Regions from separate parts of the Burkholderia sp. AU30198 genome, predicted to be linked through region 2. Evidence: riboswitches for the same ligand, from Rfam matches in the RefSeq annotation. Region 2 holds a riboswitch; each other region holds the start of a gene.
What was found. A riboswitch is a leader RNA that binds a small molecule or an ion and turns the genes downstream of it on or off. The one in region 2 is predicted to bind cobalamin.
Positions count from the first base shown of each region.

Region 1: another riboswitch for cobalamin. It lies ahead of LGN19_RS30785 (CbtB domain-containing protein); the one in region 2 lies ahead of cobG (precorrin-3B synthase).
Region 3: another riboswitch for cobalamin. It lies ahead of LGN19_RS20390 (FecCD family ABC transporter permease); the one in region 2 lies ahead of cobG (precorrin-3B synthase).

Region 1 is NZ_JAIZSA010000017.1:201,772-212,008, forward strand. Features, by position in the region: gene LGN19_RS30755 (purine-cytosine permease family protein) at 1-1,256, shown strand, start outside; partial or broken gene LGN19_RS30760 (epoxyqueuosine reductase QueH) at 1,275-1,625, opposite strand; partial or broken gene glyA (serine hydroxymethyltransferase) at 1,990-2,244, opposite strand; gene metE (5-methyltetrahydropteroyltriglutamate--homocysteine S-methyltransferase) at 2,374-4,668, opposite strand; gene LGN19_RS30775 (LysR family transcriptional regulator) at 4,795-5,703, shown strand; gene LGN19_RS30780 (CbtA family protein) at 5,726-6,448, opposite strand; gene LGN19_RS30785 (CbtB domain-containing protein) at 6,462-6,671, opposite strand; cobalamin riboswitch at 6,704-6,846, opposite strand; gene LGN19_RS30790 (histidine phosphatase family protein) at 6,892-7,479, shown strand; gene LGN19_RS30795 (inorganic phosphate transporter) at 7,665-9,257, shown strand; gene LGN19_RS30800 (2OG-Fe(II) oxygenase) at 9,657-10,237, shown strand, end outside.
Region 2 is NZ_JAIZSA010000004.1:305,324-315,560, reverse strand. Features, by position in the region: gene LGN19_RS12465 (chitinase) at 1-972, opposite strand, end outside; gene LGN19_RS12460 (LysR substrate-binding domain-containing protein) at 1,231-2,133, opposite strand; gene LGN19_RS12455 (MFS transporter) at 2,228-3,436, shown strand; gene cobJ (precorrin-3B C(17)-methyltransferase) at 3,443-5,170, opposite strand; gene LGN19_RS12445 (precorrin-2 C(20)-methyltransferase) at 5,167-5,901, opposite strand; gene LGN19_RS12440 (precorrin-8X methylmutase) at 5,898-6,524, opposite strand; gene cobG (precorrin-3B synthase) at 6,517-7,881, opposite strand; cobalamin riboswitch at 7,988-8,179, opposite strand; gene LGN19_RS12430 (hypothetical protein) at 8,352-8,618, shown strand; gene cbiE (precorrin-6y C5,15-methyltransferase (decarboxylating) subunit CbiE) at 8,760-10,022, shown strand; gene LGN19_RS12420 (cobalt-precorrin-5B (C(1))-methyltransferase) at 10,022-10,237, shown strand, end outside.
Region 3 is NZ_JAIZSA010000009.1:87,371-97,607, reverse strand. Features, by position in the region: gene cbiB (adenosylcobinamide-phosphate synthase CbiB) at 1-817, shown strand, start outside; gene cobD (threonine-phosphate decarboxylase CobD) at 810-1,829, shown strand; gene LGN19_RS20415 (cobalamin-binding protein) at 1,826-2,743, shown strand; gene cobC (alpha-ribazole phosphatase) at 2,847-3,431, opposite strand; gene LGN19_RS20405 (adenosylcobinamide-GDP ribazoletransferase) at 3,416-4,192, opposite strand; gene cobT (nicotinate-nucleotide--dimethylbenzimidazole phosphoribosyltransferase) at 4,182-5,237, opposite strand; gene LGN19_RS20395 (ABC transporter ATP-binding protein) at 5,290-6,105, opposite strand; gene LGN19_RS20390 (FecCD family ABC transporter permease) at 6,102-7,100, opposite strand; cobalamin riboswitch at 7,259-7,510, opposite strand; gene LGN19_RS20385 (ATPase) at 7,665-8,015, shown strand; gene LGN19_RS20380 (cell division protein ZapA) at 8,012-8,326, shown strand; RNA gene ssrS (6S RNA) at 8,407-8,588, shown strand; gene LGN19_RS20370 (EVE domain-containing protein) at 8,660-9,121, shown strand; gene LGN19_RS20365 (SIMPL domain-containing protein) at 9,303-10,043, shown strand; gene lgt (prolipoprotein diacylglyceryl transferase) at 10,167-10,237, opposite strand, start outside.

The DNA.
Region 1 (10,237 bases), on a different contig from region 2:
CGTTTCACGGCTCGCAGGGCCCCGAGATGGGGCTGCCGCAGATGATCCAGTCTCGTGCGCAGTTCGGCTATCGCGGCGTGATCGTCGCGCTGCTCGCGACGCTGTTCGTGTTCGTCGGCTTCAATGTCGTCAACGTGTCGCTGATGGTCGACGGCGTGCACAACGTGTTCGGGATCGACGGCGGTTTCGTCGCGATCACGGCCGTCGCGACCGGTGCGCTGCTCGCGATCTACGGGCACGACCTGATGCACCGGACCTTCACGTGGGCACTGATCGCGACGCTGCCGCTCTATGGGCTCGTCACGCTCGCGCTCGCGTTCGGTCACGCGGCGCCTGCATCGGGTGTCGCGGCCACGGCCCCCGCCGTCGCACCTGGCTTCAACTGGATCGGGTTCGCCACGCAGTTTGCGATCGCCGCCAGCTACAACATTTCGTATGCACCCTACGTGTCCGACTATTCGCGCTATCTGCCGAAACACACCAGCCGCGCGAAGCTGATCGCGGTGATCTTCGCCGGTGCCTCGCTGTCGGGCACCTGGATGATCGGGCTCGGTGCGTGGCTCGCGCAGAAGCTGCACGCGGCGGACGCGCTGGTCGCGATGAACGACGTCGGCACGTCGCTTGTGCCGGGCCTCGGCAAGCTGATCGCGATCGTTTCGCTCGTCGGCTTCCTGCCAATCATCGCGCTCAACGCATACAGCGCGATGCTGACCGTGCTGACCGGTATCGACTCGATCGTGCCGATCCGGCCGACGCGCCGCGCGCGCGTCGCATCGATCGTCGCGATCAGCACGTTCGTGCTCACGTGCGTGTTCGCGATCCGCGGCAACGGCATCGCGCTGCTGCAAACGTTCCTGACGCTGATGCTCTACTTCCTCGTGCCGTGGACCGCGGTGAACCTCGTCGACTATTTCTTCGTACGACGCGGCCACTATGCGATCGCGCATTTCTTCACGCCGGGCGGCCTGTATGGCGCCTGGCAGCCGCGCGGCATCGTCGCGTACCTGGTCGGCTTCGCGGCGATGGTGCCGTTCTTCTCGATCGTCGATGCCGAGGCGAACCGCGAGATCTTCGTCGGCCCGTTCGCACGCCTGCTCGGTGGCGTGGATATCGCCTGGCTCGTCGGCCTGGTCGTCGCGGGGGCCGTGTACTGGCTACTGTCCCGCTCGCTCGATCTGGACCATGAGCGCCAGGTGATCGCGGCAACGCCGGCCCCTGACGCACTGCCCGGCACGCACGGACACCGGGACATGTGACGTAGCAAGCGGCAATCGTCAGCTTTCTTGATTGCCGCCTTCCGGCGCGTCCTTCGTGTCATACATCGTGCCGATCCCGATCGGTTCGCGACCGTTCGCCTTGCGCTGCAGGTTGGTATCGCGCAGCGAATACACACATCCGCAGTACTCCTGCTGATAAAACGTGTCGCGCTTGCTGATCTCGATCATGCGTGCCGAGCCGCCGCCCTTGTGCCGGTTGTATTCCCGGGACATCAACCCCGGATAGCACGCGGCGCGCTCGAAACGCATGTCGAAGCACATCGTGCAGCGCACGCCGCGCTCGGGCTCGGGCTCGTTTTCGTGCTCCATCCCGCGCGCATGCGCGAACCCGTCGTCGCGATCGTCATCATGTCGATTCCTTGAAGACGACTTTCCGGACCACATTGCGCAGCACGGCGTCGGCGATCTCCCCACGTTCCTTTGCCGCGCCAAGCTCCATGGAATAAAAATCCAGGTCGAGCAACGCAGCTTGCGCTTCATCGCATTCAACCCACGCGCGGGCAATGGTACGCAACGCGTCCCGATCGGTCCGCCGCAGCCGCTCCACCACCGCACGGCCGACCTCTTCGTACATCGCCCCACAATCGTCGCTGTCGTCGTCGAGCGACTTCAGCAGCCGTTCGGTCGCATCGTTTTCCACATTTCTCACCTTGTCCTCCTCAGCGTGCTGCCACGAATACACCGGGAAACGTTTGGTCAGCTCGGCGACCTGCGCACGCACACGCTCGATCGCCAGCTGCTCGACGACGTCCACGTATTCGCAGCCGCCGTCGTAGCGCTTGCCCGGAAAACCTACCGCGTATTTGTTCGTGAGTTACGAGCCCTGTGCGGCCATCACGGCCGGGCTCGTGTAATTTTCCGACGCGATCAGCTCGATGTGATCTTCCTGGCGACGGTTTTCCTTCTGGATGGCATCGACCAGTTCCGGATCGGGCTGGTCAAACGCGTAGCGGTTACGTTCGAACATGGCAGGGATGGGATCCCCCAAAACACAGTGGACGCGCCCCGTCCCGGCGCCTGCCCGGGACGATCTCGATCGGTGCGACACCCGCCGCCGGATCATCGATCCGGACAGCAGGCACGCAGCATTCGCGCGCTACTGCACCTGGTTGCGCAGCGTCTTCGCGGCGGCGACCATGTTCGTCAGCGCCGGAATCACTTCCGCCCACTGGCGCGTCTTCAGGCCGCAGTCCGGGTTCACCCACAGGCGTTGCGCCGGAATCCGTTCAGCCGCCTTCTTCATCAGGCCGACGATGTGATCCTGCGTCGGGATGTTCGGCGAGTGGATGTCGTACACGCCCGGCCCGATCTCGTTCGGATACTTGAAGTTGTCGAACGCGTCGAGCAGCTCCATGTCCGAGCGCGACGTCTCGATCGTGATCACGTCCGCGTCCATGTCGGCGATCGACGCGATGATATCGTTGAACTCCGAATAGCACATGTGCGTGTGGATCTGCGTGTCGTCCCGCACGCCGTTCGCGGTGATGCGGAACGACTCGACCGCCCACTTCAGGTATTCGCCCCACTGCGCACGGCGCAGCGGGAGCCCTTCGCGCAGCGCGGCCTCGTCGATCTGGATCACGCCCACACCGGCCTTCTCGAGATCGAGCACTTCCTCGCGGATCGCCAGCGCGAGCTGGTAGCACGACACCGAGCGCGGCTGGTCGTCGCGCACGAACGACCAGTTCAGGATCGTCACCGGGCCGGTCAGCATTCCCTTCATCGGCTTGTTCGTCAGCGACTGCGCATACGTGATCCACTCGACGGTCATTGCCTTCGGACGGCTGATGTCGCCGAACAGGATCGGCGGCTTCACGCAGCGCGAACCGTACGACTGCACCCAGCCGAACTGGCTGAACGCGTAGCCGTCGAGCTGCTCGCCGAAGTATTCGACCATGTCGTTACGCTCGGCTTCGCCGTGCACGAGCACGTCGAGTTCCAGCGCTTCCTGCTCGCGCACGCTGCGTTCGATTTCAGCCTGCATCGCCGCGCGGTAGCCCGCTTCATCCAGCGCACCGGCCTTGAACTGGCTGCGGGCCTGGCGGATCTCGCCGGTCTGCGGGAACGAGCCGATCGTCGTCGTCGGGAACGCCGGCAGGTTCAGGCGGGCCGACTGCTTCGGCGCTCGCTGCGTATAGGGGCTCACGCGGTTGCCGAGCTGCGCGTCGATCCGGGCGATCGCAGCCTTCACCGCCGGGTGGTTCACGCGCGGCGAATGGCGGCGCGACTGGATCGCGGCGGCGTTCGCGGCCAGCGCATCGGCCACCTTGTCGCGGCCCTGGTTCAGCGCGGTCGCAAGCACCTTCAGTTCGTCGAGCTTCTGCAGCGCGAACGCGAGCCACGAACGGATCTCGGCGTCTAGCTTCGCTTCGCTCGCGAGGTCGACCGGCACATGCAGCAGCGAGCACGACGGTGCGAGCCACAGACGGTCGCCCAGTTGCTTCGACAGCGGCTCGAGCCAGTCGAGCGCGGTGTTCAGGTCCGTCTTCCAGATGTTGCGGCCGTTGATCGCACCGACCGACAGCACGCGCTCGGCCGGCAGTTCGCGCACCAGCGCGTCGATTTCGTCACGGGCGTTGATCGCATCGATGTGCAGGCCGTCAACCGGCAGCGACGCGGCGAGCGCCAGGTTGCCCTGCAGCTGGCCGAAGTACGTCGCGAGCAGCACCTTGATCCGGCGCGTTTCGAGTGCGGCATACGCGGTCTTGAATGCTTGCTGCCATTCGGCGTCGAGCTCGGTGACGAGGATGGGTTCGTCGATCTGCACCCATTCGACGCCTTGTGCGGTCAGCGTGTCGAGCAACGCGCCGTACACCGGCAGCAGCTTCTGCAGCAGCGCGAGGCGATCCGAGTCGTCCTTCGCCTTGCCGAGCCACAGGTACGTGACGGGGCCGATGATCACCGGCTTCGCCTTCACGCGCTGCGCGTTCGCTTCGGCGAGTTGCTGCAGCAGGCGCGACGGATCGAGCGAGAAGTTCGTGTCGGCGTGGAATTCCGGGACGATGTAGTGATAGTTCGTGTCGAACCACTTCGTCATTTCGCCGGCCGCGACGCCGCCGCAACACGCGGCATGCTCTTCCGCCGACTGCGCAGAACGGCCGCGCGCCACGCGGAAATAGTTGTCGAGCGCATCGCCGTGGAAGCCCTGCACGCGCTTCGGCAGGTTGCCGAGCGTGAAGCTCATGTCGAGCACCTGGTCGTAGAACGCGAAGTCGCCGATCGGAGCGAGATCGAGGTCGCGCTGGTCGCGCCAGTGACGCTCGCGCAGTTGCGCGCCGAGCGCCTTCAGTTCATCGCGCGACGATTCGCCCTTCCAGTAGCGTTCGAGGCCGAACTTGAGTTCGCGCTTGGCGCCGATGCGCGGGAAACCGAGATTGTGTGTCGTCGCCATGGCGCTGCCGTCCAGAAGTAGTGAAGGTCCGGCAACCATGATAGGGATTTCAAACCATGAAATAAAATGGCATTATTTCATTCATCCATTAAAGTTATTCATGAAAATGCAGGATGAGCGATAACCATGCTGGAACGATTCCATCTCGTCGTCATTCGTGAAGTCGAGCGCCAGGGCTCGCTGACCGCAGCCGCCAATGCGCTGCACGTCACGCAATCGGCGCTCAGCCATACCGTCCGGAAAATCGAGCAGCAGCTCGGCACGCCGATCTGGGATCGCGAGGGGCGCGGCCTGCGGCTGACGCAGGGCGGGCAGTATCTGCTGAAGCTCGCGAACCGGCTGCTGCCGCAGTTCGAGCTGGCCGAGGAGCGAATGAAGCAGTACGCGAAGGGCGAGCGCGGCACGCTGCGTATCGGGATGGAATGCCACCCGTGCTACCAGTGGCTGCTGAAGGTCGTGTCGCCGTACCTGTCGCGCTGGCCCGACGTCGACGTCGACGTAAAGCAGCGCTTCCAGTTCGGCGGGATCGGCGCGCTGTTCGGCTACGACATCGACGTGCTCGTGACGCCCGATCCGCTGAACAAGCCGGGGCTGCGCTTCGACCCCGTGTTCGACTACGAGCAGGTGCTGGTGGTCGCGGACGCACACCGTTTCGCCAACGCCGATTACGTGACGCCCGAGCAGCTGACCGACGAAATCCTGATCACCTATCCGGTCGAAACCGACCGGCTCGACATCTACAACCAGTTCCTGACGCCGGCCGGCATCGTGCCGAAGCGGCACAAGTCGATCGAGACGACCGACATCATGTTGCAGATGGTGGCGAGCGGGCGCGGCGTGGCTGCGCTGCCGCGATGGCTGGCCGACGAATATGCCGACCGGATGCCGGTCGTGCCGGTCAAGCTCGGCAAGAAGGGGATCGCGAAGCAGATCTTCCTCGGCATCCGCGAGGCGGATGCGTCGATCGACTACCTGGCCGCGTTCGTCGCGCTGGCGCGCGAATCGACGTGGAGCGCGCCGCGCATGCTGCGCTAGGCACGCCCCGTTGCAATGCGCGTCAGGCGGCGCGCATGCCGATACGTTCGCCGCGCTCGACCCATGCGCCGAACAGCAGGCCGATCGTCGTCCACATGATCACCTGCATGCCGATCGCCGCGGCGCGGAACTTCCACAGCACGACGGCCGGGAAGGCAGCCGGCACTTCGTTGATCGACGGCAACCCGAGCTGCACGGCCGCGATGATCGCGATGAACACGAGCCCCGCGACGATCGACGCGTTCCATTGCCCGAGCTTCGCCAGCAGATGGCGGCGCACGCTGACCGAGAACACCATCGTCGCGATCGAGATCGCGATCATCAGGAAGAACAGCCCCGTGCGATAGCCGATCGTGTCGGGGTCTCCAACCGACGGCGGATTGGCCGGGTACTTGATGTTCGGCACGATCACGAGCGCGATGAACGCCGCCAGTGCGAGCCAGGCGGCCAGCGGCCGTGCCGGGAGACGGCTGCCTCGGCCATACGCATACGCAAAGACCAGCGAGAACAGCCCGCCGAACGCCGCGCCATAGGTCACGACGCCCGTCAGCAGGCCGAAGCCGGCCTGCGTGTGGCGGCTCACCAGCTCGGGTTCCGGCGCGTCGCCCTTGGCGGCGTCGAGTTTTTCTTCGAAGGAGATCGCCTGATCGACTTGCGGTTCGCCGACGATTTTCGCGAAACCGAACGTGAGGAGGCCTGCGGCGATGCCTGCGAGCATCCCGCGCATGAGCAGCTTTCCGACCATCATGAACTCCGCGTCAGTGGCAGGGGAAGCCGAGCAGATGGCGGCCGTCGTGGACGAATTCGTGCACGTACATGCCCGGCACGAGCGACGTTGCGCCTTGTTCCGCGCCGACGAAATAGAGGGCGAGCAACAGGATCAGGCCGACGAACACGGCCCACGGCAACAGTTCACGGACGGGGATGGGCGCCGGCACGACCGCCGGCTTCAGCACTGCTTCGCTCATGGATGCACCTCAGGGGAATCGCGCCCCGGCAAATGATGGATGGGTACGAAGGCAGGTCTGGCTTCCGGGATCATGGATCACCGGTTACAGTGGCGCGACCGCGCCGGAATTGCACCGGCTTCCGCGTTTCGTATCGGGCGAATTGTACGCGCGAACGTTCGCGTATTGAAGCGGCGAAAAGTGGACGAACGCGCCCGTCCCGGCTCCCCCGAAAACCTCCATGAACATGCATGCCTCGCTGCGCCTGATTGCACACGCATCGACCCGGGCGATGCGCACCGGCACGTTTCCCGACGACGACCCGCTCGACGCGCACGGGCTCGCCGACGCCGCGGCGCTGCGCGACCGGTGGACGGACGTCGCCGGCTCGCTCGTGCTGTGCAGCCCGGCCCGCTGCGCGGTGCAGACCGCCGATGCGCTCGGCCTGCACGCCGACATCGACGACGCACTGCGCGACATCGACTACCGAAGCTGGCGCGGCAAGCGGCTACACGACCTCGCGCGCGACTGGCCTGACGAACTGGGCGCGTGGATCGGCGATCCGTTGGCGTCGCCGCACGGCGGCGAATCGTTCGATGCAGCCATGCGCCGCGTCGGCGCGTGGTTGAACGCGCTGCAACGCGGTCGAGACATCGTCGCCATCACGCATGCGCCGATCGTGCGCGCGGCCGTCGCGCATGCGCTGCGGATCGATTCCGGCGCAGCAACCCGCATCGACGTGGCGCCGCTATCGTGCACGACATTCGCTGCGTCGCCGCACGGCTGGTTGTTGATCGCGGAAGGCGATCCGCGCGACACTGGTGCATAGCCTCCTGCCGTGTTGCGTTCGCGATATGGGCCACGACGCCCGCCGACGTGTTGTCTCGTATCGCAATCGCATGGCGATGTCCACCTTACATCGCTGCAAGCCCCGCCGTTCGTCATCCCTGCTGTCATCAAACTGACTGCTAGCCGAAGCTAGGATCGGTCGCGGTTCCCTTACGAGATACCGTCATGAATCAACCTGCTTCGTCTGCCCCGAACAGTCCGGGTTCCGTCGAGCGCACCAGGCAGCTCGGCTATGCCGTCTTCCTGCTGGTGCTCGCGATCGGCGCGGTCTATATCGCCACGCACCTGATCGACGATCTGTCGCCGATGCGCGAAGGGTCGCTGTTCCCGTACCTGATGCTCGGCGCCGCACTGCTGATCGCGCTCGGCTTCGAATTCGTCAACGGCTTCCACGACACCGCGAACGCGGTCGCGACCGTGATCTATACGCACTCGCTGACGCCGAACGTCGCGGTGATCTGGTCCGGCCTGTGGAACTTTCTCGGCGTGATGATCTCGAGCGGCGCCGTTGCGTTCGGCATCCTGCAACTGCTGCCGGTCGAGCTGATCCTGCAGGTCGGCAGCGGTGCGGGCTTCGCGATGGTGTTCGCGTTGCTGATCGCCGCGATCGTGTGGAACCTCGCGACCTGGTATTTCGGGTTGCCGTCGTCGAGCTCGCATACGCTGATCGGGTCGATCATCGGCGTCGGGCTGATGAACCAGCTGATGCACGGGCCGTCCGGCACGAGCGGCGTCGACTGGGGCCAGGCGCTCGGCGTCGGCAAGTCGCTGCTGTTCTCGCCGATCGTCGGCTTCCTCTGTGCGGCGCTGCTGCTGCTCGTGCTGAAAGCCCTCGTGCGGATTCCGGAGCTGTACAAGGAGCCGCCGAAGGACCAGCCGCCGCCGTTCTGGATTCGCTGCCTGCTGATCCTGACCTGCACGGGCGTGTCGTTCGCGCACGGCTCGAACGACGGGCAGAAAGGGATGGGCCTCATCATGCTGATCCTGATCGGCACGGTGCCGACCGCCTATGCGCTGAACAAGGCCGTCACGCCGGCCGAGACGCAGACGTTCGTTGCGGTCGCGAACCAGGCCGCCGCGACGTTCGGGAAGTACACGAACGGCGTCGCACCGTCCGCGAACCCGCGCGCCGACGTCGAGCGTTACGTCCAGCATCGCGAGCTGACGCCGGCCGTGATCCCCGCCGTTCAGCAATTGTCCACGTCGCTCGCGACCGCGGTCGGCGCGTCGGGCTCGATGGCCGCCGTGCCGCAACGCGACATCGACAACGTGCGCAACACGATGTATCTGGTATCCGAAGCGATCCGCCTGATCGAGAAATCCGGGCAACCCGCATTCGCCGCCGACGACAAGCTCGCGATCGACAACTATCGCAAGCAGCTCGATCACGCGACCAAGTTCATTCCGACGTGGGTGAAGGTTGCGGTCGCAATCGCACTGGGCCTCGGCACGATGGTCGGCTGGAAGCGGATCGTCGTGACCGTCGGCGAGAAAATCGGCAAGCAGCATCTGACGTACGGACAGGGGGCGTCGGCCGAACTCGTCGCGATGCTCACGATCGGCGCGGCCGACGTGTACGGATTGCCCGTGTCGACGACACACGTGCTGTCGTCGGGCGTTGCGGGCACGATGGCGGCGAACGGCTCCGGGCTGCAATGGGGCACGGTGCGCAGCCTCGTGCTGGCGTGGGTGCTGACGCTGCCGGCGTCGATCGTGCTTGCCGGCGGGCTCTACTGGTTGTTCCGGTCGGTGGCCTGAGCGAGCGGCGACGGCGGCCGGTGAAAGCCGGTCGCGTCGCCTCGTGCAGATTCGACCCTCGCCTTTCCGCTGAAGCGCGCCCGGCTCCCCTGTTCCCCTGTTCCCCTGTTCCCCTGTTCCCCTGTTCCCCTGTTCCCCTGTTCCCCTGTTCCCCGGCTCCCCGGCTCCCCGGCTCCCCGGCTCCCCGGCTCCCCTGCTCCGCTACACCGCGCGTCGCATGGGCCGGTGTCGCACCACCTGGCTTCTTCGCGCCACGCGCGCTTCCCCGTCCATCCGAATTGAAGCGCAAGATCTGGAGCGCATCGGCATTCGTGCGACATTAGACTGGGGCCATCGACTCTCATCGTGGATCCCATCATGCGCGCAACGCCACCGGACACCGCTTCGCTGCCTCTTTTCATGCCACCTGCCGCACAGCGAAGCCAGTCGGTGCCTCGTACCGATCCGCAGCCCGCAGTCGAATCCGCCGACATCGCACAACGGATGGACGCGCTCGACTGGGCAGCCGTCGCTGCCGAACTGGATCACCATGGATGCGCGCGCGTGCCGGGCCTGCTGTCAGCGCACGAATGCGATGCGCTTGCGTCGCGGTATCCGGATGACGGGCTTTACCGATCGCGCGTCGTCATGGCGCGACATGGCTTCGGGCGCGGCGAATACAAGTATTTCGCCTATCCGCTGCCTCCGCTCATTGCCGAGTTGCGTGCAACGATCTATCCGCACCTCACGCCGATCGCAAATCGCTGGAACCAGGCGCTCGGCATCGACACCCGGTATCCCGACGACCATGCGAGCTTCCTCGATCGTTGCCACGCGGCGGGACAGACACGGCCGACCCCGCTGATCCTGCAATACGGCCCGGACGACTACAACTGCCTCCATCAGGATCTCTATGGCGAGCACGTGTTCCCGCTCCAGGTCGCCATCCTGCTGTCGGCGCCGGGGCGCGATTTCACGGGCGGGGAGTTCGTCCTGACGGA
Region 2 (10,237 bases):
CGCGACGCCCGAGCAGGTCGGCGACGCATACGTGCCGCCGGACGGGCACGCCTGGTCGCGGCCGACCGACCAGTTGCCGAAGAAGCCGTAGCCGTTGCCGACGGCCGCGTTCAGCACGCTTTGCGCATTCGCGAGCGTGAAGGTTTCGCCCTGCACGTCGTTCACGCCGATCATCGGCGTGACGCCGACCATCTGCCACAGCTGGGTATTGGTCTTCGGCTGGCCCGCCGACTTGAAGGCCGTATCGAGCTGCGCGTACAGCGCCTGCGCGGCACTGATCGCGGCTGCGCCCATGTCGAGGTTTGCGGGGCCGTAATCCATCGCCATCACGTTCACCGCATCGAACACGGTCTGGTTCGAGATCGCCGCGTTGACGATGTTCAGACCGTCCTGTGTGAGCCCGGTCGGCATCGTCGGCAGCGTCAACGTGACATGCAGCGGCTTGCCTTTCGCCGCGTAGCTCGCCTGCAACTGCGTGACCGCCTGGAAGTTGCGCGCGACGGCGGCGGTGTCCAGCTGCGACACGCCTTCGATGTCGAAGTCGATGTGCGTGAGGCCGTACGTATCGATCACGGTCTGGTATGCGCTCGCCAGCGCGGGGACCGTCGAGCATGCCTGCATCAGCGGGGTGCCGTTTGCGCCGCCGAACGACACGGCGACTTCGCCGCCTTTCGCGCGATAGCTCGCGATCGACGTCGACAACGCGGTCAGCAGGCCGCCGCTCGCGCCGTTGCCGATCGGCTGCACGCCGCCCCACGACGGCGTACAGCCGCTGCCCGCGACCACGAACGCGAGCGTGAATTGCTGGATGCCTTGCCGGACCCCGATCTGGTCGACGAGCGGCGTCGGATAGAGCGTCACGTCGACATAGGGCGCATAGACGCCGGCGCCCTGGGACACGCTCGCCACTGCAAGCAGGCAACCCGCGGCGAATGCGCGCGGAATGAAACGCGGCAACACATTGTTGTTCATTGTGTTCTCCAAGTGGAAGAAAGATACGCTGGCCTGCGTATCGCCGCCGGTCGTGCGACCGGGCATGCCCGGCCGGCGGCGTGCCCATCTTGGAGGATTCGCGTCGAATAGTGAATAGTCAGGAGTTCTTTTTGTTATTTGATTCCCGATACGTAACGATCTTGCCGATTCGACACAGTTACGGCATGCGTGACGCGGGTGAATTTCCCGATCGAACGATCGATCGCGCGTGGCCCGACGCGCGTCGTTCGCGTCGCATCAGGCCGATGCGGGCTGCGCAAGCGAGCGTGCCAGCGCGACGAAGCGCTCGACGCACGCCGACGTGAATGGCTCGTTCCACGACACGATCTGCTCGACCGCGCGCGTGCCGGCGAGCGGCACGTAGACGACGCCCGGACGCTGCAGCGTCGCCGTGAAACCGGGCACGATCGCGATGCCTCGCTCGGCGGCCACCAGCGAGACGAGCGTCGTGATCTGTGCCGCGGTCGCGCCGATCCTGGGCGCGAATCCGGCTTGCGCGCACAGGTCGTCCAGTGCGGCAGTCAATGCCGAACCGTAACCGGGTGGAAAAGTGACGAAGGTTGCGTGCGCAAGCTCAGCGACGTCGACGCTCGCCCGGCCCGCGAGCGGATCGCCGGCCGGCACGGCCGCGACGAGCGGCTCGCGCGACACGACGAGCGACGCCACCGGCACACCGGGCGCGCCGTCCCATGCCCAGCCGAAGCCGATGTCCATCGTGCCGTCCGCGATCTGCTGGCGCTGGCTGGCGGTCGCTGCCTCGCGAAACGCGAGTTCGACGTCGGGCATCGTCCGGCTCGCGACCCGGATCACGTCCGGGAACGTGTCGGACATCGGAATCGAACTCGCATAGCCGATCACGATGCGCCCGGCGATGCCCTGCGCGATCTTGCGCGCACTCGCTTCTGCCTCGGCGGCCGCGCTGACGACGTGGCGCGCATGCTCGAGGAACGCGGCGCCTTCCGGCGTCAGCCGCACCGCACGGGTCGAGCGCTCGAACAGCCGCACGCCGAGCTCGCTTTCCAGCGCGGCGATATGGCGCGTCAGCGGCGGCTGCGCGACCCGCAGGCGTAGCGCGGCACGCCCGAAATGCAGTTCGTCGGCAACGACCACGAAATAACGGAGGCGGCGCAGGTCGAGCATTGTTGTCGTTCCGGTATCAATCGCGATGAAAACGGTATTGGCGTGCACGCGGCGCGCTGGTCAGACTGTCGGCATCGACGACCAGGCAGCTCCGATGAACGACAGGACCACGCGCATCGCGTTCTTTCTCTGCGGCTTCGCCGCGTTTCTCAATCTGTATTCGACGCAGGGCATCCTGCACGAACTCGCGGCCACCTTCGGCGTCAGCGCCGAGCGAGCGGGGCAGGGCGTGAGCGCCACCACGACGGCCGTCGCCATTATCGCGCCGTTCGTCGGCGTGCTGGCTGCGCGTATCGAGCGGCGTGTCGCGATCTCGCTGGCGGCGGTGGCCGTCGCGCTGCCGATCGTGTGGTCCGCGCACGCGGGCAGTTTCGCGTCGTTTCTCGGTGCGCGCTTTGCGGCCGGTCTCGTCATGCCGTTCGTCTTCGCGCTGTCGATCGCCTATATCGCCGAGCGTTTCGATCGTGGAACGTCGGCCGAGATCAGCGCGCTGTTCGTCGCCGGCACGACGCTCGGCGGTTTCGCCGGCCGCTTCGCGACCAACCTGATGACGTCGATATGGGGTTGGCGGCATGCGCTCGACGTCGTCGCGGCGCTGTGTCTCGTCACGGGCGTCGCGATCTACGCGAGCCTTCCGGCGTCCGGAGCGATCGCACGGCGTGTCGAACACGATGCGGATGCCGGTGCGGGGCCGTCGTGGCGCATCGTCACGCGCGGCCCGCTGCTCGCGTCGTTCGCGATCGGCGCATGCGTGCTCGCGTCGCAGGTCGCGACGTTCACGTTCGTCGGCCTGCGCCTTGCGCGCGCGCCGTTCGGCTTCGGCACGGTCGGGATCGGCGCGATCTATGCGGTGTTTCTGGTGGCGGTGGTCGTGACCCCGCTGGCAGGGCGCCTCGCGCGGCATCGCGGCCCGCGCGCACCGGGCCTTGCCGCGGCCGCGCTCGCGATCGGCGGGGCGCTGCTGACGCTGTCCGACAACGTACCGGTGATCCTGGCCGGCCTTGCACTCAGCTCGACCGCCGTATTCGTCGAACAGGCATCGGCCAACACGTTCATCTCGCAGGCGGCGTCGAGCGCGCGCTCGACGGCGATCGGCATCTACCTGTCCTGCTATTACTTCGGCGGCAGCCTCGGCTCGATCCTGCCGGTGCCCGGCTGGCATCGGTGGGGATGGGCCGGCTGCGTCGCCTTCGTGGTCGTGGCACAGGCCATCGTCGGCGTGCTCGTGTACCGGTTCTGGCGAAGCGACGGCGCGGCCGGCATCGCACATGCCGGCGCGCGCAGCGTCACGCCGACGCGCTGACCGGGTTCAGCGATACCAGCGCGGCGTATAGACCCACTCGCGCGCATTGCCGATCGCAAAACGGCGCGTCGTCGACGAGCCGACGATCACCATCGTGCGCATGTCGACCTGGTCGCTGCGCAGTGCGCCGAGCGTCGTCGTCGTGAGCGTCGCACCCGGCCGGCCGATGTCGCGGCCGAGCACGACCACCGTATCGGCCGTGCGGTGCGCACGCACGACATCGAGCGCACGATCGAGCTGCCACGGCCGCGCACGCGAGATCGGGTTGTAGAACGCCATCACGAGATCGGCCTGCGCCGCATGCCGCAGCCGCGTCTCGATCACGTCCCACGGCTTCAGGTTGTCCGACAGCGAGATCGCGCAGAAATCGTGGCCGAGCGGCGCGCCGGCCTGCGCGGCCGTCGCGAGCGACGCCGAGATGCCGGGTTCGACGCGCAGGTCGACCGCCGCCCAGTGCGGATCGCGCGCTTCGTCGAGCGCTTCGAGCACGGCCGCGGCCATCGCGAACACGCCCGGGTCGCCCGACGACACGACCGCGACGCGCCGGCCCTCGGCCGCGAGTTCGAACGCATGACGTGCGCGCTGCATCTCCTCGCGATTGTCGGTGCCGTGTACGCGCTGGTCGTCGCGGAACGGGCCGGCCATGTTCACGTAGGTCGTGTAGCCGAGGATGTCGGTCGCGTCCGCGAGCGCGGCGCGTGCGGCCGGCGTGAGCCACGCGGCGCCGCCCGGGCCGAGCCCGAGCACCGTCAGGCGGCCGCGCGCACGGCCGAGCGCGGCCGGATCGACCGGGTGCGACGCGACTGCGCATGCAATGCCGTTCGTCGTGGCGCGCAGTGTGTGGGCGACACGCAGGGCGCTGCGGAGAAGAGCGGCAGCATCGATTGTCGCGTTGGTGTCGCCGTCGGCATCGACATCGACATCGACGAAGCGCAGCGGCACGTCGAGCGTTTGCGCTGCTTCTTCCAGTGCGGTATCACCGATTGCCGATGCGGGCGCCACGATGGCCGCGAGCGCCAGCCGCGCGAGACCATGTGCGTTGAGCGCCGCCTCGATGCGTGCGGCGAGCGCATCGTCCGCATGCATGCGATGCGCATCGACGCCCACCACCACACTGCGCGGATGAATCACGAGTTCGTCGCGCGTGCCGTGCCATGCCTCGGGTGTTACGCGGATCGCATGCGCGGCCGCGTCGTCGCGCGGCAGCGCGACATCGTCGAGCCAGGGCGCCGCGCCATCGATGCGCGTCGACGCACCCGCGAGCAGATCGGACACGAAGCGCTTGCCTTGCGCGAGATCGGCGAGCGCATAGCCTTCCGGCGGATTGAGCACGCACGCGCCGAAGCGCAGTTCGCCGCTCGTCGTGATCGCCGGCGCGACGCCGACGCACGCGGCGATTTCGCGCGCGATCACGTTGACGCCGGTCAGCCCGCCGAGCAGCGGCACGACCGCCGAACCGTCTTCCGCCACCGCGAGCACGGGCGGCTCGACGCCCTTGTCGGCGAGCGCGGGGGCGAGGCAGCGGATCACGATGCCGGCCGCGCACAGCGCGACGATCGGCAAGCCGCGGGCATAGAGCTCGCGCAAGTGCGCGCCGAGATCGTCGAACGGCACGTTGGCCGCGACGCGCGATGCGAGGCCATGCACGAGCGCACCCGGATAGCGCGCCTGGATGCGCCGCGCGGTATCGAGCGCGCCCGCGCCGAGAATCACGATCGCGGGCGGAGTCGTCATCCTTGCCATTTTTCCCCCGGCACGACGAGCAGCGAGAAATACGGCGACGCCATCGGATCGACTTCGTCGAGCGGCACGATGCGCTGGCTCGCCATCGTCGCGCGCTCGACATACAGCGCGCGCTTCGCGAGCCCCAATTCGTCGAGCACGCGCCGCACCTTGTCGAAGTTGCGGCCGAGCTTCATCACGACGGCCGCGTCGGCCCGCGCAAGCCGCTCGCGCAGTTCATGCTCGGGCAGCACGCCCGACAGCACCGACAGGCTCTGGTTGCGATAGACGAGCGGCTGGCCGAGCACGGCGGTGCCGCCGAGCATCGAGCACACGCCGGGGATCACCTCGGTGTCGTAGCGCGGCGCGAGGCGGTCGTGCAGGTACATGTACGAGCCGTAGAAGAACGGGTCGCCTTCGCAGATCACCGCGACGTCGCGGCCCGCGTCGAGGTGCGCGGCAACGATTTCGGCGGCCGTGTCGTAAAAGTCGGCGATCACCGTCTCGTAGCACAGCGGCGGCGGCAGCGCCTCGGTCGTCACCGGATAGACGAGCGGCAGTTGCGTCTGCGCGTCCTGCAGGTGTGCTTCGACGATGCCGTATGCATTGCCTTTCTTGCCCTTCGCGACGAAATACGCGACCACGGGCGCGGCCTGCAGCACACGCACCGCCTTGATCGTCATCAGTTCAGGATCGCCGGGGCCGACGCCGACCCCGAACAGGCGTCCGCGCGCGGTCGTCATTCGACCTCCGTCGCGAGCGCATTGACCGCAGCCGCCGCCATCGCGCTGCCGCCGCGCCGGCCGAGCAGCGCGACGTACGGCACGCCGCGGCTGTCGGCATCGAGCAGCGCCTTCGATTCGGCCGCACCGATGAAGCCGACCGGGAAACCGAGGATCAGCGCGGGGCGCGGCGCGCCGGCATCGATCATGTCGAGCAGGTGGAACAGCGCGGTCGGCGCATTGCCGATCACGACGACGCTGCCCGCGAGATGCGGGCGCCACAGTTCGAGTGCGGCAGCCGAACGCGTGTTGCCGAGATGCCGTGCGAGATCGGGCACCTCCGGCTCGCCGAGCGTGCAGATCACGCGATTGTCGGCCGGCAGCCGCGCGCGCGTGATGCCTTCGGCGACCATCCTCGCATCGCACAGGATCGGCGCGCCGGCGGCAAGGGCCGCGCGGCCCGCCGTGCCGGCACCGGCCGAGAAGCGCAGGTCGTAGACGACGTCGACCATCCCGCACGCATGGATCACGCGCACCGCGAGTTTCTCGAGGTCGGGCGGAACCTGCGACAGGTCGGCCTCGGCGCGGATCGTCGCGAACGACTGGCGGTAGATTTCCTGCCCGTCGCGAATGTAGTCAAGCATCGGTGGTGTCCTGGCTGTGCCGCGCGCCCGTCAGTCGGGCCGCGGCCTGGTCAATCGTCAGATGGCGCGCGAGCGGGGCGCCAAGGCCCGCAGCGGCGTCGCGCCGGTAAAGGTCGTAGTGCGCGGGCGCCACCGCGACGAGCGTGTGCGTCGCGGGATGCGGCAGCGCGCAGTGGCGCTCGCAGCCGGTCAGGTGCACGTCGACCGCGTGGCCGATGCGCGCGGCAAGCGCGAGCGCGTCGTGTTTGGTGTCGGCGCGCGCCTTCGCGCAGCCCGCGCTGCCGGTACATGCGACCAGCGACGCCAGCGGGTCGGACGGTGCGCAGACGAGGCCGAGCAACGCGAGCGCATCGAGCGTGGCCGGCGCGCGCTCGCGCGATACGCGATGCAGGAACACGCCTTGCCAGGGTGTCATCGACAGCGTGCCGTCGCCGTCGGTTTCGGCCAGCGCGGCGAGCCGTTCCAGTTGCGTGGCATCGAGCCGGCCGAGCACGAATTGCGCGCCGACGTTGCAGCGCGCCGCATCGAGCGACGGGCGCACGCCGAAACGCAGCGCTGCGTCGGCGTGCGAGCGGCGCCAGCCGACGAGTGCCGGATCGGCCGCGAGCGGGAAGGGCGAATAGTGCTGCGCGCGTTCGAGCAGCGTGCGTTCACCGCATGTTGCAAGCAGGGTACGCATCCGCGTGACGTCGGCCGGCGCAAGATCGAGGAATGCGAGCAGCAGCGCGCGCACCAGCGCGACACCTTGATCGGGCGCGACATCGATCGAAGCGGGCGGGTCGCCGTGCGCGACCGGCGGGCAGCCGGCCAGCCCGGCCGCGAGGCGCACCGCGCCGTCGCCGCGACGCCATGCGGCCAGCCAGATGTCGTGCGGGTGATCGAGCGCCGCCACCGATTCGCCGCCGTCGAGCTGGATCGAGAATTTCGGCGACAGCTCGCCGCGGCGTGGCTCGCGCGCCAGCATGTCGAAGAGCGGCACGGCGAGCGCGCGGCTGTCGACGAGCGCGGCAGGGTCGTGGCCGGCGAGCGGGCTGAGCATCACATTGCGGACGTCGTCGCTCGCTGCGAGCGCGGCCGCGTCGGCGGCCGCATTCGAGGTTGCATCGACGGACGGGCCGAGCCCCGCGTCGAGCAACGCGCGCGTCAGCGCGTCGGCCGCGCCGTCGCGAATGCCGCGTAGCTGGAGATTCGCGCGGTTGGTCGCGTCGATCGTGCCGGAGCCGAAGGCACGCGCGGCGGCGGCGATCGCACGCGCCTGGCGCGCATCGAGCCGGCCGCCCGGCAGCTTGATCCGGCACAGCCCGCCGTCGGCGGCCGCGACCACGCGCACGAGCCCCGGGCAGGCCGACGGGCGCACGACGGGCGACGCAGGAATCGAAACGGGGGCGGAACTCAACGGGGTACCGGGACAGTGTCGCGCCGCGGCCAACGCATCGGTACACCCCGCCCGACGCCGACTGGCACGCACGCACTTTCAGGCCGGCAGGTCTCCTGGCTGACAGGTCGGCGCCGGCTCCCGGCCTTCCCGGTGGAACCAGTGGCATGAGGGGGAGATCGGCTCGCTGTCTACAGTTGCGGGGGCAGCCACAGCGGCGCATGGCGCGCCCTGTGTTCCCTCTTCGGCCCCGAAGGGCACCGGCGAACGAACGGCCGTAGGATACCCGATTTTCACGACGATCCGGCATCGGCGATTCGTCGCACAACCGCGTCGCAGCACGGCCGCAGCCGGTTTTGCGCTGTCTCGCAAATGGTACGATTGGCGGCTCGACATCAGATCGGCGACCGCCGGCATCCGCTATGAAACTCGGCAGGACGGAGTTGTTCGGCATGGGCATTGCGCTGGGCCTGCTGGCCATCCCGGCCTGGATGCTGCTCGCGTGCCTGCTGATCCCGCTTGCACCGTCGGCCGAGTGGCCGAAGAATGTCGGGCTCGCCGGCCTCGGCGTGCCGATCGTGGCGGGCGGAACGTTCCTGTACAGGAAAAGCGGGGTGCGGCCGCTCATGTGGCTGCTGCTCGGCTGGCTGCTGATCGCGTCGATCGGCGGCATGTACCTGGGCTTGCTGGTCCTGATCGGCCCGCTGCCGCGCGGCTGACGTCGTCGCCGTATCGCATCGGCGGGCGGGCGACACGCACGGCGCGGGAGCGGATCAGGATCATCAACGAATCAACGCGCGGCGGCCCGGCCGCCGCGCATCGCAACAAACGGTAGGGAATCGAACGATGGGGAAGGGTGCATGACGGCGTGGCTGACGGTAGTGGGCATCGGCGACGACGGTTACGCGGGGCTCGGTCGCAGCGCGCGCCGCGCGCTGCTCGACGCGACGCTCGTCGTCGGCGCGAAGCGGCATCTCGACATGCTGCCCGCGCGGCTGCCGGCCGCGCGCGAAACGTGGCCGTCGCCGTTCGATCTAGCGGGCGTGCTCGCGCGGCGCGCGTCGCCCGTCTGCGTGCTCGCCAGCGGCGACCCGATGCTGTTCGGCGTCGGCGCCACGCTTGCGCGCGTGCTGTCTCCTGACGAATGGCGCGTGCTGCCCGCGCCGTCGTCGCTGTCGCTGGCGGCCGCACGCCTCGGCTGGGCGCTGCAGGATGTCGGCGCGGTCTCGCTCGTCGGCCGTCCGCTGGCGACGCTCGCGCGCCACCTGCTGCCCGGGCGACGCCTGTTCGTGCTGAGTGCCGACGGACGCACACCGGCGGCCGTCGCGGCCGAACTCGTCGCACGCGGCTTCGGGCCGACCCGCGTCAGCGTGTTCGAACATCTGGGCGGCCCGCTCGAGCGGCGTCTCGACGGGCTTGCACAGGACTGGAACGTCGACGAAACGGCCGCGCTCAATCTCGTCGCGCTCGACTGCCAGGCCGGCCCCGACGCGCCGCGCCGGGCACTCACGCCGGGCCTGCCCGACCATGCGTACCGCCACGACGGCCAGCTCACCAAACGCGACCTGCGCGCGATGACGCTCGGTCGCCTCGCGCCCGCGCCCGGCGAGCTGCTGTGGGACGTCGGCGCCGGCAGCGGCTCGATCGGCATCGAATGGATGCGCGCGCACCCGTCCTGCCAGGCAATCGCGATCGAAGCGCATGCGGAGCGGCAGCGCTTCATCGAGCACAACCGCGACGCGCTCGGCGTGCCGGGCCTGCAACTCGTCGCCGGCCGCGCCCCCGATGCGCTCGCGGGGCTCACCGCGCCCGACGCAATCTTCATCGGCGGCGGGGCGACCGCGCCCGGCGTGCTCGATGCCTGCTGGGCATCCTTGAAGCCCGGCGGCCGGCTGGTCGCGAACGCGGTCACGCTGCAGGGCGAGATGGCGCTTGCCGCCTGGCGCGACGCGCACGGCGGCACGCTCACGCGCGTGTCGCTCGCCCATGCCGAGCCGCTCGGCCGCTTCGATACGTGGCGGCAGCCATTGCCGGTCACGCTGTACGACGTGCGCAAGCCCGACGCGGCTGATATGGCCGACACGACCGCATCGTCGGCCACGACGAACACAACGGACGCGTGATGCGCGACGAGACCCCCGAACAGCCCGCGCCGCTGCGCTTCGGCTACACGACCGGCAGCTGCGCGACCGCGACGTCGCTCGCCGCCGCGCGGCTGCTGCTCGCGGGTCGTGCGGACGACGCAGTCGAGATCGTGTTGCCGAAGGGGCAGCGCGTGATGATGCGGCTCGAGTTCTGCCGGGCCACGGCCGACGGTGCGGAAGCCGGCACGATCAAG
Region 3 (10,237 bases), on a different contig from region 2:
AGGCGCGCTGAACACGGGCCGGCGCGGCCGCGTGGTCGGCGTCGCCGCGTGGATCGCGGCGGTCGTGCCGCCGGTCGCCGTCGCGGCATGGCTCGCAGCCGTGCTGCCGTGGCCGCTCGCGGCCGCGCTGCACATCGCGCTGTTGTGGTTCGCGCTCGGCGCGAAAAGCCTCGCCGATCACGTCGCGCCGATCGCCGCGGCACTGCTGCGGCATGACCTCGGCGCCGCCCGCGCGCTGACCGCGCGCATCGTGTCGCGCGACACGAGCGATGCGGACGAAGGCGCGCTGTCGCGTGCGGCCGTCGAATCGGCGCTGGAGAACGGCAACGATGCGATCTTCGGCGCACTGTTCTGGTTCGTCGTCGCGGGCGGCCCCGGCGCACTGCTGTTCCGGCTCGCGAATACGCTCGACGCGATGTGGGGCTACCGCACGCCGCGCTTCCTGACCTTCGGCTGGGCCGCCGCGCGCCTCGACGACGCGCTGAACTGGATTCCCGCGCGCCTCACGGCCGCGAGCTACGCGCTGCTCGGCGACACGGCCGCCGCATGGCGCTGCTGGCGCACGCAGGCGCGCCACTGGGACAGCCCGAACGCGGGCCCGGTGATGGCCGCCGGCGCCGGCAGCCTGAACGTGCAGCTCGGCGGCCCGGCCGTCTATCACGGCGAGATCGAGGATCGTCCGGCGCTCGGCACCGGCGCAACGGCGACCGCCATCCACATCGTCGCCGCGCTGTCGCTCGTCACGCGCACGCTTGCCCTGTGGCTCGCGCTGCTGGTCGCGAGCGGCGCACTCGCCATGGCCACCCATCATGTCTGATACCCGCATCGCGCACGGCGGCAACCTGCACGAAGCCGCACGCCGCCACGGCATTCCGTACGACGCGTGGCTCGACCTGTCGACCGGCATCAATCCGGTCGGCTATCCGGTACCGCCCGTCCCGGCCGACGCATGGCGCCGGCTGCCCGACGACGGCGACGGCCTCGCGGCCTGCGCCGCGCAGTACTACCACGCCCCCGATCCCGCGCACGTGCTGCCGGTCGCCGGCAGCCAGGCCGCGATCCGCGCGTTGCCCGCGCTGCTGCCGACGGGCGACGCCGGCGTCGCGGCGCTCGCATACGGCGAATACGCACCGGCCTTCGCGCGCCACGGCCATCGCGTCGTCGCGCTCGACATCGACGCAGATACGCTGCCTGCGACGCTGCGCCACGTGATCGTCGGGAATCCGAATAATCCGACCGCCCAGTTCGTACCGGCCGAGCGCCTGCTCGGCTGGCATGCGCAACTGGCGGCGCGCGGCGGCACGCTGATCGTCGACGAGGCGTTCGCCGATACGGGTGCGATGCAGTCGCTCGCGCCGCAGGTCGATCGCCCGGGCCTCGTCGTGCTGCGTTCGGTCGGCAAGTTCTACGGGCTCGCCGGCATCCGCGCTGGCTTCGTGCTCGCGTGCCCTGACCGGATCGTCGCGCTGCGCGACATGCTCGGCGCATGGACGGTCGGCGGCCCCGCGCGCCATGCGGTCGCCGCGGCGTTCGCCGATCGCGCATGGCAGGCTGCGGCCCGCGAACGGCTCGCGGCCGACGGCGAGCGGCTGGCCGCACTGCTGCGCGCACACGGCTTCGCAGTTCGCGCGACACCGCTATTCAGCTGGACCGACGACCCGCGCGCTGCGGCGCTGCATGCGGCACTCGCCGCACGCGGAATCTGGACGCGACACTTCCCTGCACCGTCGAGCGTACGCGTCGGCCTGCCGGGCAGCGAAGCCGAATGGCAGCGCCTCGGCGACGCGCTCGCGCACTGCGTGCCGCAGCTGCAACGGGAATCCGCATGAATCCGCGCACGTTCCGCCGGCTCACACCGGTCGCGATGCTGTCCGCACTCGCCTACGCGTCGTTTGCCCACGCCGATGTCACGGCGCGCGACGACGCCGGCAACACCGTCACGCTGCCGGCCCCCGCGCAACGCGTGATCAGCCTCGCGCCGCACGCGACCGAACTGGTCTACGCGGCCGGCGGCGGCGCGAAGCTCGTCGGCACCGTCACGTACAGCGACTATCCGCCCGCCGCGCAAGCGATACCGCGCGTCGGCGACAACAAGGCGCTCGATCTCGAGCGGATCGCCGCGCTGAAGCCCGACCTGATCGTCGTCTGGCGGCACGGCAATGCCGAGCGGCAGACCGACGCGCTGCGCGCACTGCACATCCCGCTGTTCCTCAGCGAGCCGAAGCATCTCGACGACGTAGCGTCGTCGCTGCGCCGGCTCGGCACGCTGCTCGGCACGCAACCCGTTGCCGATGCGGCCGCGGCCGCCTATACGCGCGACATTGCGGCGCTGCGCACGCGTTACGCTGCGCGAGCGCCCGTCACGATGTTCTTCCAGGTCTGGGACCGGCCGCTGATGACGCTCAACGGCACGCACCTGATCAACGACGTGATCGAGCTGTGCGGCGGCCGCAACGTGTTCGCGTCGCTCAAGCCGCTCGTGCCGACCGTCACCGACGAGGCCGTGCTCGCGGCGAATCCGGAGGCGATCGTGACGACCGGCGCGGGCACGACGCGCTCCGACGAACCGTTGCCGAGCCTGGCGCGCTGGCGCGCGTGGCCCGCACTGACGGCCGTCGCGCGCAACAACCTGTTCGCGATCGACGGCGATCTGCTGACGCGGCCGTCGCCGCGGATCGCGCAGGGCGCGGCCGCGCTGTGCGAGGATCTCGATGCCGCGCGTGCGCGGCGGCCGGCACGCTGATATCCGGCCGCTTGCGCGCCCCGCGCGCACCTGCACCGATGCTTCTCGCGCCCGAGACGGATTGACCGCGCGGCGCGTCGTTCGCATGCAGACGCCAGCGCGCCTATTCGTCCCAGTGCACCACTTCCCACGTTCGCGTGGCGGCATCCGCGCGCAGCCAGACGACACCCGCTGTCGGCACTGGCCGCGACAACAGCGTATCGAGCGGCACGCGCAGTACATGCGATGCAAACGCGCGGATCACGCCCGCATGCGTCACCGCCCATTGTGGCCGGTCGAGCTGCGCCACTGCATCGGCCCGCCGTGCGACCCGCGCAGCAAACCGCGCGACGCTTTCGCCGCCGTGCGCACACGCATGCATCAGGTCGGCCGCCCACGCATCGAGCGCCGCGCGATCGATATCGTCCCAGCGCTGCATTTCCCACGCGCCGAAATCCATTTCCTGCCAGTCCGCATCGTTCCGCAGCGGCACGTCGCATGCTTGCGCGAGCCGTTCGGCAACCGATGCGCAGCGCGTCAGCGGGCTCGTCCAGACCTGTTCGGGAAACGGCGCGCAGAGTGCCGACAGATGCGCGCGCACGGCTTGCGCGCCGGCGTCGGGCGGTGCAGCGAGCGGCACGTCGCTGCGTCCATAGCAAATGCCCGGCTCGACGCCGACGGCCGGATGACGGATCAGGACGACGTCCATCCGAGCACCACGAGATAGATCGCCAGTTCGCACAGTTGCTGCGCGAAGCCGAGACAGTCACCCGTATAACCGCCGATCCGCTTCACGAAATAGCGGGCGGCCCACGCGCGCACGAGCACGAGCGCAACGCATGCGACGACACCCATGCGCCAGTCGGGCCAGAACAGCCAGGGCAATCCGAATAGCGCCGCGACGCACGCCGCGCGCGCACCCATCCGTTGTGCGACCGGTTTCGCCTTGCCTTCGGGCCGCACGTAGTCGAGCGTCATCAGCAAGCTCACGGCCGCCGCGCGGCTCGCCGCGTGCGCGGCGATCATCGTCCATGCGGCACGCAACGGCAGCATCGACGCAAGCGCCTGCCATTTCACGCCGAGCGAGATCACGAGCGCGACCGTGCCGAACGTGCCGATCCGCGAGTCGTGCATGATGCGCAGCACGTCGTCGCGCGTATAGCCGCCACCGAACGCATCGCAGCTGTCGGCCAGGCCGTCCTCGTGAAAGGCGCCGGTTGCGAGCAGCGTCGCGGCCATCGACAACCCGACCGCGATCGACGGGGGCAGCACACGCAGCGCAGCGAGATAGACGAGCGCGCCCCACGCGCCGACACATGCGCCGACGAGCGGGAAATAACGCGCGGCCTGATCGAGGTCGCCGGCCGCATAACCGATCGAGCGCGGCACGGGCACGCGCGTGAAATAGCCGAGCGCGACGAAGAAGTAGCGCAGTTCGGCCCGCACGCCGCGCGTGCGATCAGGCGTCACGATTGTCGACGCCGGCCGATTCGAAGCTCGCCATTTCCGTGAGGAACGCAGCCGCCGCACGCACGAGCGGTAGCGCGAGCGCCGCGCCCGTGCCTTCGCCGAGCCGCAGGTCGAGCGCGAGCAGCGGCTTCGCACCGAAATGCTCGAGCATGCGCCGGTGCCCGGCCTCGTGCGACGTATGCGAGAACACGCAGTAGTCACGCACGCCGGGCGCGATGCGCTCGGCGACGAGCAGCGCAGCCGTCGCGATGAAGCCATCGACGAGGATCGTCATCCGCTCGCTCGCGGCCGCGAGATACGCGCCCGTCATCATCGCGATCTCGAAGCCGCCGAACGTCGCGAGCACGTCGAGCGGTGCGATCGCGTGCGAGTGCTTGACGAGCGCACGACCGAGCACCGCGCGCTTGTGCGCGAGGCCCTGGTCGTCGAGGCCCGTGCCGCGCCCGACGCAGGCATCGATCGGCACGCTGAGCAGCCGGCTCATCAGGCACGCGGCCGACGACGTGTTCGCGATCCCCATCTCGCCGAAGCCGATCACGTTCGTGCCGAGCGACGCATGCAGGCGCACGCGTGCCGCACCGGCCGCGATCGCCGTCATCGCCTCGTCGCGCGTCATCGCCGGCTCCGCCGCGAAGTTGCGCGTGCCGCGCGCGACCGGCAGCGACACCAGCCGGTCGGACAGCGGCAGCGGCGACGCGACGCCCGCATCGACAATTTCGAGCGCGCTCTGTGCGGCGCCCGCGAACGCGTTGATTGCCGCGCCGCCCGCGAGGAAATTCGCGACCATCTGGGCGGTCACCGCTTGCGGATACGGACTCACGCCCTCGGCGGCAATCCCGTGATCGCCGGCAAACACAATCATCACGGGACGCTGTACGACCGGCCGCTCGGTATGCTGGATCAGGCCGATCTGCAGCGCGATCGCCTCGAGCTGGCCGAGGCTGCCGGGCGGCTTGGTCTTGTGGTCGATCACGTGCTGCAGGCGCTTGCGCAGCGCGTCGTCGAGCGGTGCGATCGCGGGCGGGAAGTGGGTCGGGGTCGTCATCGAGAAGCCGTGTCGTTGGCGCGGGTTGCGCCGCGCATCGGAAAAGGAAAGGTCATTGTCGCTCGGGCCACGCGGGCAGCAGCGCATCGCGGCCGTTCTCGCGGATCAGCACCAGCGGATAACCGAACGCATCGCTCGCACGCTCGGGCGTCAGCACGTCGTGCACGGGGCCGGCCCACGCGTGGCCGCGGCCGTCGAGCAACAGCGCGTGCGTCGCGAAACGCCGCGCGAGATTCAGATCATGGCACGAGAACAGCACCGTGCGCGGGCCCGCGTCGAGCCATGCGGCCAGCGCGGTCAGGCAATCGATCTGGTGGTGCAGGTCGAGATGCGCGAGCGGTTCGTCGAGTAGCATCAACGGCGCGTCCTGGCACAGCGTCGCGGCCAGCGCGACACGCTGCCGCTCGCCGCCCGACAGCGACAACACGTCGCGCGACGCGAGCGCGGCGAGGTCGAACGTCGCCAGCGCGTCGCGCGCGGCCGCGCGGTCGCCGTCGCGCTCCCAGCCCCAGCCGCCGAGATACGGAAAGCGGTTGAGCAGCACCGTGTCGAATACGGTCGCGCTGAATACGTCGTGCAGTTGCTGCGGCATCAGCGCGCGGCGCTGCGCGAGCTGCTCGGGCCGCCATGCGGCAAGCGGCCGGCCGTCGATCTCGACCTGTCCGCCGGCCGGCGGCTGCAGCCCGGCGAGGGTCGCAAGCAGTGTCGTCTTGCCCGCGCCGTTCGGCCCGGCGACGCACCAGATCTCGCCGGGACGGAACGCCCGGGTGAAGCCGTCGAGCAGCGTGCGCGCGCCGGCCTTCAGCGTCAGGTCGACGGCCGCGTAGCTCATGTCGCCGGCCATGGCGTGCAGTGCGGCCCCCGTCATCGCATCGGCCTCCTCAACAACATCCAAAGGAACACCGGCACACCGATCAACGCGGTCATCACGCCGACCGGCAGTTGCGCGGGCGCGATCGCGGTGCGGGCGAGCAGGTCGGCCGCCATCACGCCGCCGCCGCCCGCGAGCATCGCGGCCGGCAGCAGCATCCGCTGGTCGTTGCCGAAGGCGAGCCGCAGTGCATGCGGCACGACGAGGCCGACGAAGCCGATCGTGCCGGCCGTCGTCACCGCGGCCGCAGCGGCCAGCGACGCGACCAGATAGATCCGCACGCGCAGGCGCGCAACGGGCACGCCGAGCGCGAGCGCGGTCGCATCGCCGCGCAGCAGCACGTTCAGTTGCGGCGCGGCCGGCAGCGCGACGCAGGCGGCCAGCACCAGCGCGCCCCATGCGAACCACGGCGCGGTCACGCCGTTCAGGTCGCCGGTCAGCCAGAAGATGATCCCGCGCAGTCGTGCATCGGGTGCAAGCGACAGCAGCAGCGTGACGAGCGCGCCCCACCCTGCCGCGATCACGACGCCCGTGAGCAACAGCCGCGGCGACGCGTCGCGCGACTCGCCGCGCCACAGCTCGCGGCGCGCGAGACCGAGCACGAGCGCGACCGACACGAGCGAGCCGGCAAACGCCGATGCGTCGACGAGCCACCACGCGCCGCCCGCGATCATCGCGACGAGCGCGAAGCCGGCCGCGCCACCCGATACGCCGAGCACGTACGGCTCCGCGAGCGGATTGCGCAACAGCACCTGCAGCAGCGCACCGGCGAGCGCGAGCAGCGCGCCGCATGCGAAGCCCGCGAGCGCGCGCGGCAGACGCAGCGTGCGGACGATGTCGGCGAACAGCGCGTCGCCGCCATGCGGCACGAGCGACGCAAGTGCCTGCCATGGCGACATCGGCACGCTGCCGATCGACAGCGACGCGACGAACAGCAACGCGACCGCCGCGGCCAGCGCGGCCCAGATCGCGGTGGCGCGCGCGGCGCTCATGCCGCGCATGGCGCCGCACACGACGTGCGGCGCCCCCGCTTGCGGAGGCCGGCCGGTCGTGACTGAAGCGCCGCGCGGACGATTGGGGTCAGCATCGAAGAAGATTCCGTGAAGCGTTGCGCGCCCCGCCTCCCCGCAGGCCGCGCGTCACGAAGCCCGTGCGGGCTCCCCGTCTCGGCCGGTATCCGGGCTGGCGGCGGTCCGGCTCGCCTTCCCGCGCGATGACGCGCAGTGGCCCGCGTCCGCATGCAACACCTGCACGTGAAACGCGCCCGAGCCGGCCTGCGTCACGGGACGCGGCCGCTTACCGTTGCGGGGGCAGCGCAGGTTGGCGGGCTCCTGGCGCCCGCGCCCTGCTTCCCGTTTAACTGCGCGTTCCACGCGCGAGCACCGAGGCGGCGCCAGTTTAGGAGCGGGTCGCGCGAGCGTCAAGGAAGCGTCCGGACACGCACGGGACGCGCCGATTCGCGGCAAGAAGCGGGGGTGTTACGACTGGAAACGTTACAGATGTCGGATTGCGCGTTATTCCGCGCTAAAATGCTGGGTCTTTAGAGGACGCAGCAAATGCTCAACGAACTCGAAACATTATCTCAAAATATTGGCCGTCTGATTTCGCTTAACAAGCGCTATCACTCGGAACGGCTCGCGCTCGAGGAGCAGGTCGCGCAATTGCGCGCGGATGCGGACGCTGTCCGCGCGGAACTCGCGCAACTGCGCGACGAACGCAATGCACTTGAGGCCGAGCGTGACACGCTGTCGGCAAAGATCGACGACGCCCAGGTGAAACTGAACGCGATTCTCGAAAAGCTGCCGCGCTCGAAAAGCGCGGAGCAAGCCGACAACCAGCTCGACCTGCTGGATGCGCAGGCGCGTGCGGATGGCGATGACGCGGCCAGCCACGGAGAACATGCATGAGCACCAAGCAGATCGAAGTCTCGATTCTCGGTCAGCCCTATCGGCTCGCCTGTTCGGCCGAGACCGAAGCAGCGCTGCTCGAAGCGGTCGCGCGCGTCGACGCCGAAATGTCGAAAATCCGCTCTAACAGCTCGGTACGCGGTACCGATCGCATCGCCGTGATGGCGGCGCTGTCGCTCGCGTCCGAATTGCTGCGGTTGCAAACGAGCGTGCGGCATGGTGAAGCATTTCCGGCGGAAGAAATCCGTCGTACAATGCACCAGATGAACGAACAGCTCGGCGCGGTGCTCGCACAGCACGAGACGCAGTAACGTTTGATCGATGCGTCGATTCCCCTTGATCTCGGCGATCAACGGTGGTCAAATTGGCGCAACGAAACACAGTTCAGTCAGCTTCCCTGCCTGGTTCGCCAAGGTCATATATTCCTTGAACCAATGCCATGTGCACGGTTGCGGAAATTTGTAGCACGGGCGCGCGCGTCACTCTGTCTGATGTACCCGAAGTGCTGCTAACTGCGACCAATTCTGAACCCTAGGTTCAGGATGCCGGCCTAGCGGCCAAGGCGGGGACCTATCCAACGGCATCGGGCAAAGCCCGGTGCCGTTTTCTTTTGTAGCAGCCTTTTTCTGCGTCGATCACGATCCATGCAATACTGGCTGATGAAGTCCGAACCGGACGAAGCAAGCATCGACGATCTCGCCAACGCACCGCAGCGCTCGCTGCCGTGGACGGGCGTGCGCAATTATCAGGCGCGCAATTTCATGCGCGACACGATGAAGATCGGCGACGGCGTGCTGTTCTATCACTCGAGCTGCCCCGAGCCGGGCATCGCGGGCCTCGCCGAAGTGTCGTCGACGCCCTACCCCGATCCCACGCAGTTCGATCCGAAAAGCCCCTATTACGATCCGAAGTCGACTCAGGAAGCGCCGCGCTGGCTGCTCGTCGACGTGCGCTACGTGAAAAAATCGCCGCTCGTGCCGCTCGCCGCGCTGCGTGAACACGACGAACTCGCCGACATGCGCGTGCTCGCACGCGGCAACCGGCTGTCGATCACGCCCGTCACACGCACCGAATGGCGCTTCATCACCGAAAAGCTGATGAAGTAGGCGCGCGCCAAAGGTCAAATCTGGTCAGTACGCGCCGCCGCCGCGGAACTCGCGGCACTTTCGCGCAGCCTAAGCAACCGCTGTCGGCCGATCAGGCCGGTTGTCGTTTTTTTCGTCGCGCGGGTCGCCCGCGTCGTGCACGCGCGATCCGCGTGCACGCCCTCGCACAAGGAGTCCAACAATGACCAAGAAATCCGCACTCGCGCTGTCGCTCGCCCTTGCCGCTGCCGTTCCCGTCGCGTTGACGCTCGCGTCTTCCACCGCGCACGCGCAAACCGCGAACCCGCACTTTCCGGAGCCGGCGGGCGTGCTGTCGCTGTCGTCGCAGGCCAGCACCGACGTGCCGCAGGACATCATCCACATCACGCTGTTCTACGAGCAGCAGGCCAAGGATCCGGGCAGCCTCACCGCGCAGCTGAACCAGCGCGCCGACGCAGCGCTGTCGCAGGCGAAGGGCGTCTCGGGCGTCACCGCACACACGGGTGCATTCTCCGTCTATCCGAGCACCGATCGCGACGGCAAGATCTCCGCATGGCGCGGTCGCACCGAGGTCGCGCTCGAATCGCGCGATTTCGCGGCAGCGTCGAAGCTTGCGGGCCAGCTGTCGAACCTGATGCAGGTCGCGAACGTCGAGTTCTCGCTGTCGCCCGAAGCGCAGCGCGCGGCCGAGCAGAAGCTGACGACCGAGGCGATCAAGTCGTTCCGCGCCCGCGCGGACGAAGCCGCGAAGGCCTTCGGTTACAGCAGCTACACGATCCGCGACGTGAACGTCGGCGGCGGCCGCAACGTGCAGCCGTACCCGCGCATGATGGCGATGGCCGCAGCACCGATGGACAGCGCCAAGATGAGCGCACCGATCGCGGTCGAAGGCGGCAAGGCCACCGTGTCGGTCACGGTCAACGGCTCGGTGCAGATGAAGTAACGCGCAGCGCGCGGCAGTCCGAAATGAAAAACGCCGGCCCGAGGGCCGGCGTTTTTCATTGACCTGCAGGTTGTCGATGCCAGCGCCGATGCACGCGCCGCTCGCACGTGCATCGGCGTCGCATCACGCAGCGGCGGTCGCCGCGCGACGGCGATATGCCCACACCATCAGCGCGATGCCCGCGAGGATCATCG